2 regions of the Dietzia sp. CQ4 genome follow, and region 1 is predicted to be linked to the other one. Evidence: predicted binding sites of a transcription regulator. Region 1 holds the regulator's gene; the other holds the start of a gene.

What was found. The regulator LexA, encoded in region 1, represses DNA repair genes until DNA is damaged. The targets are predictions, from matches to a motif close to CGAACANNTGTTCG.
Region 2: G6031_RS00210 (HNH endonuclease signature motif containing protein) is a predicted target of LexA. The motif match lies at 3,367-3,380, and genes of this name have one in related genera.

Annotation. Positions count from the first base shown of each region.
Region 1 is NZ_JAALDZ010000022.1:12,229-20,295, reverse strand. Features, by position in the region: gene hrpA (ATP-dependent RNA helicase HrpA) at 1-666, shown strand, start outside; gene nrdR (transcriptional regulator NrdR) at 724-1,179, opposite strand; gene G6031_RS01415 (hypothetical protein) at 1,294-1,596, opposite strand; gene lexA (transcriptional repressor LexA) at 1,886-2,554, shown strand; gene hflX (GTPase HflX) at 2,594-4,042, opposite strand; gene dapF (diaminopimelate epimerase) at 4,057-4,983, opposite strand; gene G6031_RS01395 (malate synthase G) at 5,102-7,282, shown strand; gene G6031_RS01390 (IclR family transcriptional regulator) at 7,387-8,067, opposite strand, start outside.
Region 2 is NZ_JAALDZ010000004.1:551-8,617, forward strand. Features, by position in the region: gene G6031_RS00205 (NAD(P)/FAD-dependent oxidoreductase) at 181-1,746, shown strand; gene G6031_RS00210 (HNH endonuclease signature motif containing protein) at 1,770-3,362, opposite strand; gene G6031_RS00215 (XRE family transcriptional regulator) at 3,603-4,238, opposite strand; gene G6031_RS00220 (amidohydrolase family protein) at 4,421-5,833, shown strand; gene G6031_RS00225 (ABC transporter ATP-binding protein) at 5,830-6,594, shown strand; gene G6031_RS00230 (ABC transporter permease) at 6,594-7,544, shown strand; gene G6031_RS00235 (ABC transporter substrate-binding protein) at 7,678-8,067, shown strand, end outside.

The DNA of each region.
Region 1 (8,067 bases):
GCGGCATCGATAGTCCGGGGTCGTCCGGTCGAGCAACGCCTCGCGCTCACCCAGTATCCCCACGGGGGTGCCGATGGACTGGTCTCGGACGCGGCGCTGGCGGCGTGCGGGCGGCTGATCGCCGGACGCAGAGGAGAGCCGGTACTCACCGTGCACGACTTCGACGAGTTGCGCGCGCGCGCCCGATCCGAGGCACCGGCCGCCATCACGGCCTCGATCTCCGCCGCCCTTCCGGCGTTGGTCGCCGCGCAGTCGGTCTCCGCCCGGCTGGACCAGGTACCACGCGACCTCGCGGACGACGTCAGGCCCGCTCTGGACTTCCTCGTGGGAAAGGGATTCCTCGCCCGACACCCGGCGGAGGTCCTCCCGCAACTGGAACGCCACGTGAGGGCGATCGACCTCAGGTTGGACCTGGCGGAGAAGTCACCGTCAAGGTACCGGGAGCTCGCCGCCCGGTTGGAGAAATCGGAGGCCACTGTCGCGGAGGCGACGGCGGCGCTCCGCCGACGACCGGGTGGGGCGCGGGCGGCCCGGGATCTCCGGTGGATGTTGGCCGAATACCGTGTCGGCCTCTTCGCGCAATCTCTGGGTACCGCGCGCCCGGTCTCCGCCGAGAGGATCGAGAAGGCGGTCGCCGCCGCGCTCTCCCGGCGGAACGCGCGTTGAGCTCTCAACTGCCCGTACACAGGAGCCGATCCCGGTGCGACGCGGAGACGACCGGGACTAGTGAGCAGCGTGCCGTTCGCGAAGGGCGATGATCTCGCTCTCGAAATCCGCAGCGGAACTGAATTGTTTGTACACGGAGGCGAATCGCAGATACGCGACCTCGTCCAGATCTTGTAGAGGCCCCAGGATCGCCAGCCCGATCTCGTGAGCGGGGACTTCTGAGGCGCCGCCGGCCCGGACAGCGTCTTCGACCTGCTGCGCGAGCCGCCGGAGCGCGTCCTCGTCGACCGACCTCCCCTGGCACGCGCGTCGCACACCGCGGACCACTTTGTCGCGGCTGAAACGCTCCGTCACACCGTTGCGCTTGAGGACGGTCAACAACGGGGTCTCGAGGGTGGTGAACCGGTGTCCGCAGTCGGGACACTCGCGTCGACGCCGGATCGCCTGCCCTTCGTCGACCGACCGCGAGTCGATCACCCGTGAGTCCTCGTGGTGACATATGGGGCAGTACATTCCAGCTTCGCCATTCGTCGACCTGGTCCGAACCGCTCCGCCGGCCGGAGCCGACGGCGGTGCGGGGGCGACGGGCCGCCGTCCCGGGTTCATTCTAGGAGGCGATACCGTGGGTCACGCGTAGGCGGGCCCGCCCAGGAGTGCCAATGCGAGCAGCATCAGGATTCCGAAGACGATTCCACAGGCCACCAGAGCCCACGTCGGCACATCGTCCACCACCGGCGCACTGGACCTCGCCTCGCTACCGCATGCCCTGACCTTTTCCGCGGACGCGGGGCGGACGAGCACTCGCCGTCCGGGCGCCACCGACCGCGTGGCCGTCTGGCGCCCCCGGTCGAGCGTGCGGATGACGGGACGGGCCCCGGCATCAGGGCGGGGACGGACCCTGGACGAGACGGGCCGGTCGTGATCGGTCACGCAGACCTCCGTCCAGGGCACGGAGGGACGCGATCGTGGCTGCATCTCCATAACGGTCATGAGAACTCCCAACTCGATACGGTGTGCGAACCTCATTCGCACGCCCGTGTGCCTTGTTGTGCACATCTGTTCGAACCCGAACCTGCCTAGAGTTGTATCACGCGGGTCCGACAGAGTCGACATTCGTGGCGACATTTCTTCGAACACCTGTGTGGCGCTCACGTCCGACGGGCAGTAGGGTGTACACAGATAGCGACGTCGAACACCCATTCGCCGAAGGGACCCCCACATGCCCAAGCCCGACTTCGAGGCCCTGACGACCCGCCAGAAGAGCGTTCTGTTGCACATCCACGACACGGTCAAGGACCGGGGCTATCCCCCGAGCATCCGAGAGATCGGTGACGCCGTCGGTCTGCAGTCGACCTCCTCGGTGGCCCACCAGTTGCGGACGTTGGAGAAGAAGGGCTTCCTGACCCGTGATCCGCACAAGCCGCGGGCGGTCGACGTCCACGGCGTCCCGGGGCAGCGGTCCCGGGGTCGTCGCGCGCCCGCCCAGGAGGAGACGCGTCCCAGCGGGGCCGTGGAGCCCGTCTACGTCCCTGTCCTGGGGCGGATCGCGGCCGGCGGTCCTATCCTCGCCGAGCAGGCGGTGGAGGAGGTCTTCCCCCTCCCCTCCGACCTGGTGGGTTCCGGGGACCTGTTCATGCTCAGAGTGGTCGGCGAGTCGATGATCGACGCCGCGATCTGTGACGGGGACTACGTGGTGGTGCGCCGTCAGAACGTCGCGGACAACGGCGAGATCGTGGCGGCGATGATCGACGGGGAGGCCACGGTCAAGACTTTCCGCCGGGACTCGAGCGGGGTGTGGCTCCTGCCCCACAACCCGTCGTTCAGTCCGATTCCCGGGGAGCACGCGACGATCCTCGGAAAGGTCGTCACGGTCTTCCGCAAGCTCTGAACCGGCCGGAGCCGGGTGTCGCCTGATCCGTCGACGGGGTCAGGCGACACCGTCACGGGATCCGGGGACCCGATACTCCCCGAGCTCTCCGGCCACGGAGGCCGGAAGCCGGACCACGATCCTCGTGCCGTCCTTCGTGTGATCCTCGTCCACCACGGCGCCCTCCGCGTGGACACGGGAGACCACATCACCCCGGGTGAACGGGATCTCGAGTGTGACCTCCGTGTCCCCGGAGGCGACCACCCGCATTATTCGGTCGAGGAGCTCGTCGAACCCCTCACCCGTCGCCGCCGAGACGAAGACCGCGTCCGGCAGGGCGTGGTGCAGTTCCGTCAACACCACCGGGTCAGCCACGTCGACCTTGTTGATCACCACGAGTTCGCGGGGCCTCTCGGCCTTCTGCTCTTCCACGACGTCGTTGATGACGGTGCGGACGGCCTCGATCTGGCGCAGGGGGAAGGCGTCCGATCCGTCGACCACGTGCAGGAGCAGCTCGGAGTCCACGACCTCCTCCAACGTCGAGCGGAACGCCTCGACGAGCTGGGTCGGGAGGTGTCGGACGAATCCGACCGTATCTGTGAAGACCACGACCCGCCCGTCGGGGAGCTCGGCCCGCCGTGTGGTGGGGTCCAGCGTGGCGAACAGTGCGTTCTGGACCAGTACACCCGCACCGGTCAAGCGGTTGAGCAGGCTCGACTTCCCGGCGTTGGTGTACCCGGCGATCGCGATCGACGGCACCGGGGTGGCGCGACGGCGATGCCGCTTGGTGTCCCGGGCCTGCTTCATGCCCTTGATCTCACGGCGCAGCCTCGCCGTGCGCTCCCTGATTCGGCGGCGGTCCGTCTCGATCTTGGTCTCACCGGGACCACGGAGTCCGACGCCTCCGTTGCTGCCCGCCCGGCCACCCGCCTGCCGGGAGAGTGCCTCACCCCAGCCACGCAGTCGCGGGAGCATGTACTCCATCTGCGCCAGCGACACCTGGGCCTTACCCTCACGGCTGGTCGCATGTTGGGCGAAGATGTCGAGGATCAGCGCGGTGCGGTCGATCACCTTGACGTTGACGACCTTCTCGAGCGCGATGAGCTGACCCGGCGTGAGCTCGCCGTCACAGATCACCGTGTCCGCCCCCGTCGCGGTGATCACGTCCTTCAGGGTCTTGGCCTTCCCCGAACCGATGTAGGTGGCGGGGTCCGGCTTGTCGCGGCGCTGGATCAGCGCGTCGCAGACCTCGGAGCCTGCGGTCTCGGCGAGCTGTGCCAACTCGGCCATCGCGGCCTCCGCCTGGGCGGCGGTACCCTCGGTCCAGACCCCGACCAGCACGACCCGCTCGAGGCGGAGTTGGCGGTACTCGGCGTCGTTGACGTCCTGGAGTTCGGTCGACAACCCGACGACCCGGCGCAGCGAGGAGCGCTCCTCGAGCTGGAATTCTCCGACCGAAGGGTCATGGTCTCGTGTGGCCCGGTCAGGGGCGGTGTCATCGATAGTCATTCACCGGCATCATCTCACAATTCCGGTCGGGACGCCTCCGTGCGGCGGGCGGGTGGCGGACGCCGGCACCGCCCCTCGGCGACGATCACGGACGGCCCCGTCAGAGTGGAACCCACGCCGGTCAGGGCCACCGCGACCTCTCCCCCGGGAACGGACACCACCACGTCACCGGTGGCCTCTCCGGCGTCGGCGAGGGCCGCGACGGCCGTGGCGACGATTCCGGTGCCGCAGGACATCGTCTCCCCGGATCCTCGCTCGTGGACGCGCATCGACACCCGACCGTCGGTGAGCGGGGTGGCGATCTCCACGTTGACGCCGGCGGGGAAGAAGCCGGTGTCGAACACGGGCGCCTCGTGCACCGGCAGTTCGCGCAACCCTTCGGCCCCCAGGCCCGGGACCACGCACGCGAGGTGGGGGTTACCCATGTCGACGGCGAGGCCGGCGTACACCCGGCCACCGAGCTCCACGGACGAGACCCCGAGAAGCCCGGGCTCGCCCATGTCCACACGGACCACGGCCTGGTCACCGTCATGGATCAGAATATCGGCGGGCCGAGGACCGGATCGTGTGCCCACGGGGATCCGGCCGGCCCCGACCCTGCCGGTCGCCACCAGGGCGTGGGCGAACACCCTCACCCCGTTCCCGCACATCTCCGCGATCGATCCGTCTGCGTTCCGGTAGTCCATGAACCAGTCCGCGGCGTCGACGCCCTCCGGGAGGACGGCGAGGACACCCTGGTCGACCAGTGCACCCGCGGTGGCGATGCGCAGCACCCCGTCGGCGCCGAGGCCGGCCCGTCTGTCGCAGACGGCGCGCACCAGGTCCTCGTCGAGGTCCACCTCCGCGTGGTCGTCGGGCAGGACCACGAAGTCGTTGAGCGTTCCGTGCCCCTTGATAAAGGCGAGGCCGTCGAGAGTGGCGGTCGGGGGCGCGGGTGTCATGCCATCAGATCCTAGCCAATCCGACCGCCGTTCCACGCTGCGGAAAACCCGGATGATCCGTCGGCAGGGGGGCACTAGAGTCGGAGGCGAGAACGGTCCCTATGTGAGGAGAGCATCGATGTCCGAACGCATCACCGTCGGCGACGTCCAGGTCGACGAGGTCCTGTACGACTTCGTCAACACCCAGGCGATCCCGGGCACCGGGGTCGATCCCGACGCGTTCTGGGCGGGAGTCTCCGAGATCTTCACCGACCTGGCCCCGCGCAACCGCGAGCTGCTCGCCGTCCGCGACGACCTGCAGTCGAGGATCGACTCCTGGCACCACGAGAACCCCGCCCCGATCGACCCGGCCACCTACCGTGCGTTCCTGCAGGAGATCGGCTACCTGGTCCCGGAGCCGGACTCCGTTCAGGTCAACACCCAGAACGTGGACGACGAGATCGCCACGGTCGCGGGCCCCCAGTTGGTCGTGCCGATCATGAACGCGCGTTTCGCGATCAACGCCGCCAACGCCCGGTGGGGTTCGTTGTACGACGCGCTCTACGGCACCGACGCGATCCCGGAGTCCGGTGGGGCCGAGCAGGGGTCCTCCTACAACAAGGTCCGCGGGGACCGCGTCATCGCCTGGGCCCGCGAGTTCCTCGACGACGCCGCGCCGCTCGACTCCGGCAGTCACGTCGGCACCACGGGCTACACCGTGGTGGACGGCCGACTGCAGGTGACACTCGCCGACGGGGCGACGACAGGCCTCGCCGATCCCGCACAGTTCGTCGGCTACCTGGGCGACGGCGCCGCCCCGACCTCGGTCCTCCTGCGCAACAACGGCCTGCACGTGGAGGTCCAGATCGACGCCGACTCACCGATCGGATCGACCGACTCCGCCGGCGTCAAGGACGTTGTCCTGGAGTCCGCCGTCTCCACCATCATGGACTTCGAGGACTCCGTCGCGGCCGTCGACGCCGAGGACAAGACCCACGGCTACCGCAACTGGCTGGGTCTGATGAAGGGCGACCTCTCCGAGGAGATCAGCAAGGGCGACAAGACCTTCACCCGCGTCCTCCACGACGACCGGGTCTTCACCGCGCCCGACGGATCCGGCGAGGTCCGGCTCCACGGCCGCTCGATGCTCTTCGTCCGCAATGTGGGGCATCTGATGACCACCCCCGCGGTCCTCGACGCGGAGGGGAACGAGTTGCCCGAGGGCATCCTGGACGCCCTGATCACCTCGCTGGCGGGCATGCACGGCATCGCGCCGGGCAACGAGCGCGGCAACAGCCGGACCGGGTCCATCTACATCGTCAAGCCCAAGCAGCACGGCCCGGCCGAGGTGGCCTTCACCACCGAGCTGTTCGGCCGGGTCGAGGCGCTCCTCGGTCTGCCGGAGAACACCCTCAAGGTGGGCATCATGGACGAGGAGCGGCGCACCTCGGTCAACCTCGCAGCCTGCATCGCCGAGGCCACCGATCGCGTCGTCTTCATCAACACCGGCTTCCTCGACCGGACCGGGGACGAGATCCACACCTCCATGGAGGCCGGCCCGATGATCCGCAAGGGTGAGATGAAGTCCGCCCGCTGGATGACCGCCTACGAGGACTTCAACGTCGACACCGGCCTGGCCTGCGGTCTGCGCGGTCGCGCGCAGATCGGGAAGGGCATGTGGGCCAAGACCGACCTCATGGCCGAGATGCTCGCCGAGAAGATCGGGCAACCGAGGGCCGGCGCCAACACCGCGTGGGTGCCGTCGCCGACCGGCGCGACCCTCCACGCGACCCACTACCACCGGGTGAACGTGATGTCCCGACAGGAGGAACTCCTCGCCGGCGGACCGCGCGCGAGCGTCGACGACATCCTCAGCGTCCCCCTCGCGACCGACACGAACTGGACCGACGCCGAGAAGAAGGAGGAGGTCGACAACTCGTGCCAGACCATCCTCGGTTATGTCGTCCGGTGGGTCGAACAGGGCATCGGCGTCTCGAAGGTGCCGGACATCCACGACGTCAACCTGATGGAGGACCGCGCCACCCTGCGGATCTCCTCGCAGATGCTCGCCAACTGGATCCGTCACGACATCATCACGGCCGAGGACGTCGAGGACTCGTTGCGCCGGATGGCGGAGATCGTCGACCAGCAGAACGCCGGTGACGAGGCATACCGGAACATGGCGCCGGACTTCGACTCGTCGATCGCCTGGCAGGCCGCCCGCGAGCTCATCCTCGAGGGGACCGGGCAGCCCTCGGGCTACACCGAGCCGATCCTGCACCGTCGCCGCCGCGAGTTCAAGGCCGCCAACGGGCTGTAGAACGGCCCCGCCGCGAAGCCCGGAAGGATCCGCTGCCCGCACACCGGGATCCGCTCCCCCACAGGGGTAGCGGATCCCGGGCCGAGGTAGCGGATCCTTCCGCGTCAGGGGTGCAGGTCCGCGACGGCCGCCCTCAGGACCCCGACGGCGGCGTCGCGGCGCTCCTCGGTGAACCTCGCCTCGGGCCCCGACGCGGACACCGCGACCGCGGCGTCCCCGACCCCCACCGTGATCGCGACACAGCGGACGCCCTCCTCCTGTTCCGACTCGTCGGTGGCGAACCCCACCCTGCGTACGTGGGCGAGCTCGTCCAACAACCGGTCCGGGTCGACGATGGTGGCATCCGTGTACCCGGGCATGCCGGTCCGTTCCAGCATCGCGCGGACCTCGTCGTCGTCGTCCCGGGCGACCAACGCCTTCCCCACCGCCGTGCAGTGCACGTGCACCCGACGGCCCACCTCGGTGAACATCCGCATCGAGTGCGGCGACGGGACCTGGGCGAGGTACACGACACCGTCCCCCTCACGAACGGCGAGGTTGGCGGTCTCGCCGGTCCCGTCGACCACGGCCGCGAGCACCGGCTGGGCCCACGACCACGTCGCCCTCCCCGCGACCTCGCCGATCCGCTGCAATCGGGGGCCGAGCAGATAGTCGCGGCGCGCGTCCCGGCGGAGGTGACCCGACTCGGCGAGCGTCCCGCACAGCCGGTGGACGGTGGCCGCGGCCAGGCCCGTGTCGGCGCACAGCTCCCCGAGGGACGCGCGGCCGCCCCGCCGGGCCAACGA
Region 2 (8,067 bases), on a different contig from region 1:
CTGCCAGACTCGGCCTCGACACCACGATGGTGCGGTCGGCCCCGCCGATCCGACCGCCGGGTCCCACGGTCCGGCGGTCGAGTCATCAGTCAGGCATCGCCGTGGTGTCCGCCCGGGCACAGGACCCGGGTGGGCCCGCGACATCGACCCGGGCCCGCTGAGCCCGGGAGATCCACCGCCATGACCTCCGTCACCACCGACTCCGTCAGCACCGAACCCGGGACCACCGACTCCGGGACCACCGAACCCGGGACCGGGGCCCGGACCTCCCGCCGCCTGCCCGACGCGGACGTCCGACTGGCGACCCTCCGGGCCCGTGTGCACGAGGACATCTCCGCCACCAGCCATGCCCGCGACTGGATCCCCCGCGTCCCCGGGTCCACCGAACTCGACGTCCTGGTGATCGGCGGCGGGCAGGCCGGTCTGGGCACGGCGTTCGCACTGCAGCGCCAGCGGATCGACCGAGTCCTGGTGGTGGACGACGGTCCGGAGCACGAGGTGGGCTGTTGGGACCGCTACGCCCGCATGCACACCCTGCGCAGTCCCAAGCACATGAGGGGTATCGAATTCGACGTCCCGTCCCTCCACGTCCGGCGCTGGTTCGAGGCCGTCTACGGAGAGGCCGCCTGGGCCGCCGTCGAACTCATTCCCCGCCTGGACTGGAACGACTACCTGCGCTGGTACCGGGAGGTCACGGGTGTCCGCGTCCACCATCGGACCCGGGTGACCGCGATCCACCGCCCCGCCACCCCGGACGGGTCGTTCTCCGTGGAACTGCGCGGCCCGGAGGGACAGGAGACCACGCTGACCGCCAGGCGCATCGTCTGCGCGCTCGGGCTCGCGGGCGGGGGCGGGGTGCGCGTGCCGGAGTTCATCTCCTCCTCGCTGCCCCGCGAGCGCTGGTTCCACACCGAGGACCAGATCGACTTCACCGCGTTGCGGGGGCGGCGGGTGGCGGTACTGGGTGGCGGCGCCTCCGGGTTCGACAACGCGGCCACCGCGCTGGACCACGGCGCCGTCCGGGCGCACGTGTTCGTGCGACGGGCGACGGTCCCGGCCTCCAACCCGCTCCGGTGGATGGAGTTCCCGGGCATGCAGGAACGCTTCTACGACCTGGATGACCAGAGCAAGTGGGACTTCGGAGTGATGTCCGGCGGTCTGCCGCAGCCGCCCACGCAGCACGCGGTGTGGCGGTGCTTCACCCACTCCGGCTTCGCCCTCCACACCGGCTGCGGGTGGAACGCCGTCTCGATGGTCCACACCGACACCGGTGGGCAGGAGATCGCGATCGACACCACCAGGGGGCGGTTCCACGCTGATGTGGTGCTTGCCGCGACCGGATACCAGGTGGACCTTCGCATGCGCCCGGAGCTGGCCGAGTTCGTCGACGACATCGCGCTGTGGTCCGATCGTCACCCGCCCGCGGTTGACCACCCGGCCGGACGGAGTCCGTACCTGGGTCCGGGTTTCGAGTTCTCCGAGCGTGAGCCGGGCACCGCCCCGTGGCTCTCCCGCCTGCACCATTTCTCGACCGGAGCGCGGGCGTCCATGGGTGTGACCGGGAACCAGCTCTCCGGTATCTACGGTGGGATCGGGCGGATCGCCTCGGCGATCACCACTGCGATCACCCGCGAGAACTGGGATCGTCTCGCCGGCGACTTCGCGTCCTTCGAGCACATCGAGGTCCGGTCCATCGGTCCCCACGACGCCGCCGACGGGTGGTATCCCACGAGCTCGCGCTTCTGACGTCGAGAGTCGCCCGCCTCCCATCAGAACGGGGGCTCGTCGTCCGACGCCGGAGATGACGCCGCCTGTTGAGGCGCCGAGCCGGCCGGTGGGGCCTGGCGCCGGAGTCGAGCCTGTGTACGGAGTGTGCGTCGTTCGAGGTCGCGACGGTGGCGCTGGTGGGGTCGCCTCCGCGACTCGGCCGAACCGGAGCCCGTCTCACCGGCTTCGGCTGCCTCCTGCTGAAGCCGGCTGGCCTCGGGGTGTCGGGGTGCGGCGTGGCCGGCGAGGGGCCCCGTGGGGGACGTCGTGATGCGGGTTCCGGGGTCCCTGTCAGGGTGATGGGGGCCGTGGATCCACACGTACGAACCGTCGGTGTCGCGGTAGTAGGCCCACACCCCGTCGGTCTTGAGTCGGTGGTGGAAGCGGCACAGGGTCCCGAGGTCGTCGCACGTCGTGGGCCCGCCGTGGTCGGGATGGTCGTGGTCGAAGGGGACGATGTGGTCGAGGTCGGACTTCTCGGCTGAGGTCTGGCAGCCGGGGAAGACGCACGTACCGTCACGTCCCCGGCAGAAGCGGGCCAGGGCGTCGGAGGGGGTGTGGCGCCGGGCGGCAGCGGTGTCCGGGTCCGCGAGTTCCGTGAGCGTGTTGATCCTCCGACTTGCGTTGCGATGCAGTTCCTCGGCGGTGTGCCCGGTGACCGGCCCGTAGCCGGCGAGGGTGATGCCGCGGTGATCCGGGGTGCCGTCGTCGTAGGCGTGGATGATGACACGGCGAGCCGCAGAGCGGGCTTCAGGATCGGTGGGGTGCTCTCCGTGTGGGTCGGGGAGGCAGGACCAGCCGCGGCTGAGTGCGAGCAGTCCGGCGGCGCGGAGCTGGCCGAGGGGACGCGGATCATCGGCCGAGGCTGTGCGGGCGAGGGCCTCGATACGGTCCGCGATCTCCAGGGCGTCCTCGGCGGTGAGCGTGGCGGTGATGATCGCCCGGTCGTCACGTAGGGGTACCAGCTCCACGTCCTGGTCACGTCGCGCCTGCCGGGCGCGGGCATCGGCACCGAGTGGATCGCAGGCCGCGACGGTCTTGGTGAGCATCTTGCGCAATGGACCGAGCCTCGGCGGGTGGGTCCGGCGCCTGGTCGGAGCCAACCCTTCGCTGATCCGCCGATCGAGTTCGGGCATGAGGTGGTCGGCCACCAGGGCGGTCTCCTCGGCGATGGTGTGCGCCGCGAGGATTCCTATCCATCCGGTCGCCAGCAGCGCCGCCGTCCGTGGGAGCCGCTCGGTCAGCTCGACCGCTGTGGTCACCAGGCGGGACGCGCTGTGGCGTGAGAGAGCCATGGAGGCGCCGATCATCGTGGCGGCGGCGTCCCACGGATCGCGGTGGCGATCGTTCTCGGTGGCGAAACGGTCAGTGGCGGAACGGACACAGTCATAGGCATAGGCGAGCGTCCGACCCTCGGCCGCGCAGATCGTCCTCTGGGCGAGGTAGCCGCGTTGCTGACCCGGGTCCCACCGGGCGAACGCCTCGGGGACCAGGACGGGGAGTGCCGGCCCCGTCGAGGTGGTGAATCCGGCGGGCGGGATGAGCGCCTCGGGAGGGTCGACGTCGTCGGATACGGGGCGCGCTGTGGAGGTCATGATTCGATCGTATGTTCGAGGTACGACACGGTGTGGGGGCGCCGACTTCATTGGCCCGACCTGGTGTGCCCTGCACACGGCGTTCAGGGCATCGCAGGTCAGTGAGGTGCGGAGCGGGAGGCCGGACGCCTCGGCTCCGAGTGGGTGTGGATGTGCGGGTGCGCGGATCGGGAAGACCTAACCTGGGGTGCCCTGCTCGGACCGTTCAGGGCACGCCAGGTCGGCGAGGTGCGGGGCGCCTCAGCCCGGTCGTGCCACGATCAGGCAGGCCCGCCCGCCCTCGGGCACGTACCAGCGGTGAGGGAGGGTGCCGTCGTACCGTGCGACATCCCCCGCCTCCAGGCGACTGACTGACTCGCCCACCTCGAGTAGAACCGTGCCCCTGGTGACGTACACCCATTCGCGGCCCGGGTGTTCTAAGAATCGACCCGGCACGTGATTGGTCTCCACGAACTCGAGGAACTGGGTGTCGTTGGGCCCGCCCGGCAGTAGTCGGGTGTGCCCCCCGACGGTGCCTTCCGCGCGGGTGAGGACGGCGCCCTCGGAGGCGCGACGAATGTCCACGCGTCCGCCCGCCGCCGGTGGCGAGTCGCCTGCCGTCGACGGGTCTCCCGCCGGCGCGTCGGGGCCTCCGGACGTCGGGTCGACCGAGTCGACCGCTTCCAGCAGGTGCGCCTGGGTGGTACCCAAGGCGTGGGCGAGCCCCTCGAGCGTCGACATGCTCGGGGCCGCCTTGCCGCGCTCGATCTGACTGAGGAACGGTTGCGAGATGCCAGCGTGACCGGCCACCTCCACGAGGGTCAGGCCGAGCTGCTGACGGTGGTGCCGGATGCGTGCACCCAGGCGTGCGAGCCCGTCGTCACGTAACCCCGACACCGGTGTCTCCCATCCTTCGTTAGCGGTTACAGATCAGATCCGGCGGGGTAATCCGGGCGAAACACCCGCGCGTGACACTGATCTGTATTGACGAGGTCAATATCCCGCGTCCTGGTCGAAAGCGCAAGGGCACCATACCGACCCGGTCCGGGACGGTCCGGCAGAGCAGGAGAACCCAGTCAGTGGACACACTTACCCGCCAGCGTGGTGACGGGGCTCCGGAGTCAGGCGTCACCACCCCTGGGCGTGAGGGCACCGCCCCGCGGCCAGACGACACGGCCGTGAGGCAGGTCGACCGCATCGTCGGGGTGGGGCTGCTCGACGGTCGGGTGGTCGACGTGGACATCGCGGGCGGGGTGGTCGTGGCCGTCACCGAGGCCGGCGGCGCGGGAGTCGACCCGGCCGGGGGGCCGGGGCCGGCGGGATCGGCGGTGGTCGATGGTCGCGGCTATCTGGCTCTGACGGCGCCGGCCGAACCTCACGCCCATCTGGACAAGGCCCTGAGCTGGGGTGCGACGCGCCCGCCGGGCTGCGATCTGGGTGCGGCGATCGACGCGTGGCGGGCCTTCGCCGTCACCGTCGACGAGGACGAGATCCACGGACGGGCGCTGGCGGCCGCGCGGCGACTGGTGGCCAGCGGCACCACGGCGGTGCGCACCCATGTGGATCTGCACAGCGAGGGTGACCCCCTGCGCGGGGTCCGGGCCCTGGTCCGGGTGCGCGACGAACTCGCGGACGTCCTGGATCTGCAGATCGCCGTGATGGTCCGGGACGAGGACCCCGCCGAGCGGGCCCGCGACGCGATCGCGGCCGGTGCCGACCTCATCGGCGGTGCCCCGCACATCGCCCCTGACACCGCCGCGGAGACCCACAGGCTGATCGACCTGGCCGAAGAGCTCGGGGTGGGTGTCGACCTCCATGTCGACGAGTTCCTCGACGGCGACCACGGCATGCTCACGGCCTTCACCGACCGGGTCGCGTCCTGGGAACCGGGCCGAATCCGGACGGCCGGCCACTGCTGCCGGATCGGTGCGATGGACGCCTCCGGCCAGGCTGCCGCGGCCACCGCACTGAGCGGCGCGGATGTCGGGGTGGTGACGCTGCCCGTCACCAATCTCTACCTCCAGGGGCGGGCGGAGTGCACCTCCACGCCGCGCGGGCTGCCCCCCGTGCGGGCCTTGCTGGACGGCGGCGTCACCGTCGGCGCGGGCGCGGACAACGTGCGCGACCCGTTCAACCCGGTCGGCCGGTCCGACGCGATCGAGACGGCGATGTTGCTGGTGATCGCCGCCCACCTGGACATGGACACCGCATGGCACCTCGTCACCGACGGTGCGCGCGAGGTGATGGGCCTCCCGGCCGCCGGCCCCGTTCCCGGTCGTCGCGCGGACCTGCTGCTCGTGCGCGCGAGCGGGCTCGATGACGTGATCGCGGACGCGCCGGTGGACCGGATCGTGCTGCGCGCGGGTCGCGTGGTGTCCGCGAGGGCGTCCGTCGTCGTCGACCCCTTCCTCACACAGACCTCGACCCTCACACAGACCTCGATCCTCACACAGACCTCGACCCACCCGCCCGACCCCCAGGAGGCACCATGACGACCCCAACCCGCCCCGTCCTCAGGCCGGGTACCGAGATACTCGGCTTCTCCGATGTCGGGGTCACCTACCCCAACGGCACCCGCGCGCTCGAGGGTGTGGATCTCCGCGTGGGGGCCGGAGAGTTCGTCAGCGTGGTGGGGCCCTCCGGCTGCGGCAAGTCCACGCTGCTCGGGTTGGCCTCCGGCCTGGCGACCCATACCGACGGCTACATGCAGACCGGCACCGACCGGGTGGGGTACGTCTTCCAGGACGCCACACTGCTGCCCTGGCGCACGGTCGCCCAGAACGTCGAGATGCTGGCCGAGCTCGACGGGATCGGCAAGGCCGAGCGGCGGCAGCGGGCGCAGGAGGCGATCGACCTCGTGGGGCTGTCCGGCTTCGAACAGTCCCTGCCCCGCGAGCTGTCCGGCGGTATGAAGATGCGGGTGTCGCTGGCCCGGTCGCTGACGCTGGAGCCCGAACTGTTCCTGTTCGACGAGCCGTTCGGGGCACTCGACGAGATCACGCGGCAGCGTCTCGGTGACGAACTCCTGGGGTTGTTCGCGGCCAAGCGGTTCGCCGGACTGTTCATCACCCACTCGGTCGCGGAGGCCGTGTACCTGTCCACCAGGGTCGTCGTCATGTCCGGGCGTCCCGGCCGCATCGTCCACACCGTCGACGTCCCGTTCGACGTCCCCCGCGACCCCGAGGTTCGGTATTCGGCCGACTACATCAACCTCGTCGGCGAGGTTTCCCAGGCCCTGGAGGAGGCGCACTGATGAACACCACTACCACCACCACCACCGCTGCCGGCAGCACCTCGGCGGACAGCACCTCGGCCGACCCCGACTCGGACCCGGGGTCCGACGCCCCCGCACCGGTCGGCGCGACAACGGTCACCGCGCCCACCTCGGCGGCGGCCGGGCGGCGGCGCCGGATCTCCGCGGACGGGACCCTCGTACGGATCGGCGGCCCGCTCGTCGTCCTGGCCGCCTTCCTGGGGCTGTGGTACTTCGTCAGCTACGTGGTTCTCGAACCCGCCCGCCGGTTCCTGCTGCCCCCGCCGCACGTCGTGATCACCGATGGATTCCTGGGGCCCAACCTCGAGGCCATGCTCGAGGCGTTGGGGCGGACGACCGTGGTGGCGCTGACGGGCCTGGCGATCGCCTTCGTGATCGGGGTGGTGTGGGCGATCGTCATGAGCCAGGAGACGTGGGCGGAGCGTTCGCTGTTCCCGTACGCCGTGGTGCTGCAGTGCATCCCGATCCTCGCGCTGGTGCCACTCATCGGTTTCTGGTTCGGGTTCGGGTTCACCGCGCGGGTGTTCGTCTGCGTGCTGATCGCCCTGTTCCCGATCGTGTCCAACACCCTGTTCGGGCTCAAATCCGTCGACCCGGGTCTGCGGCGGCTGTTCCGGCTCCACCACGCCGGCCGGATGACCGTGCTGCGCAAACTCGAGGCGCCGGCCGCGCTGCCCGCCCTGTTCGAGGGACTGAGGGTGGCCGCCGGACTGTCGGTGGTGGGGGCGATCGTCGGCGACTTCTTCTTCAAGCAGGGGGACCCCGGGATCGGCATCCTCATCGACACCTATCGCGCCCGGTTGCAGTCTCCGGAGCTGTTCGCCTCGATCCTGCTCGCCTCGCTGCTCGGTGTGGCCGTGTTCCTGGCCTTCGGGTTGCTCTCGCGCAAGGTGGTGGGCCGGTGGTACAACGCTGACGACCAGCGGTGATGGCGAGAATCTCGACGCGGCCTTAACCCACATCTGCCCGACCGGCAACACAACCGAAACGAAGCACCGCTTCACTATAGATATTGATCACGTCAATACGGGAGGCCTGATCGGCCCCCGGGAGGAGACCGCCATGCGCCGCACCCACACCACCAGGACAGTGCTCTCCGTGGCCGCCCTGTGCACCCTCGGAGCCGCCACCCTGACCGCCTGCGGTGATTCCGACTCCGGGTCCGCCGAGGCCGCGTCCGGGTACAGCGGGGAGATCGGGTCAGTGGACCTGAGCGAGAGCTGCCCGGCCACCGTGGTGGTCCAGACCGACTGGAATCCGGAGGCCGAGCACGGCCATCTCTACGAGCTGCTGGGGCCGGATCCGACGATCAACGCCGGCGCCAAGTCGGTCTCGGGTCCGCTGTTCGCCTCGGGGGAATACACCGGCGTGGACGTGGAGATCCGTTCCGGCGGGCCGGCGATCGGCTTCCAGCAGGTCACCGCGCAGATGTACCAGGACACCGACATCATG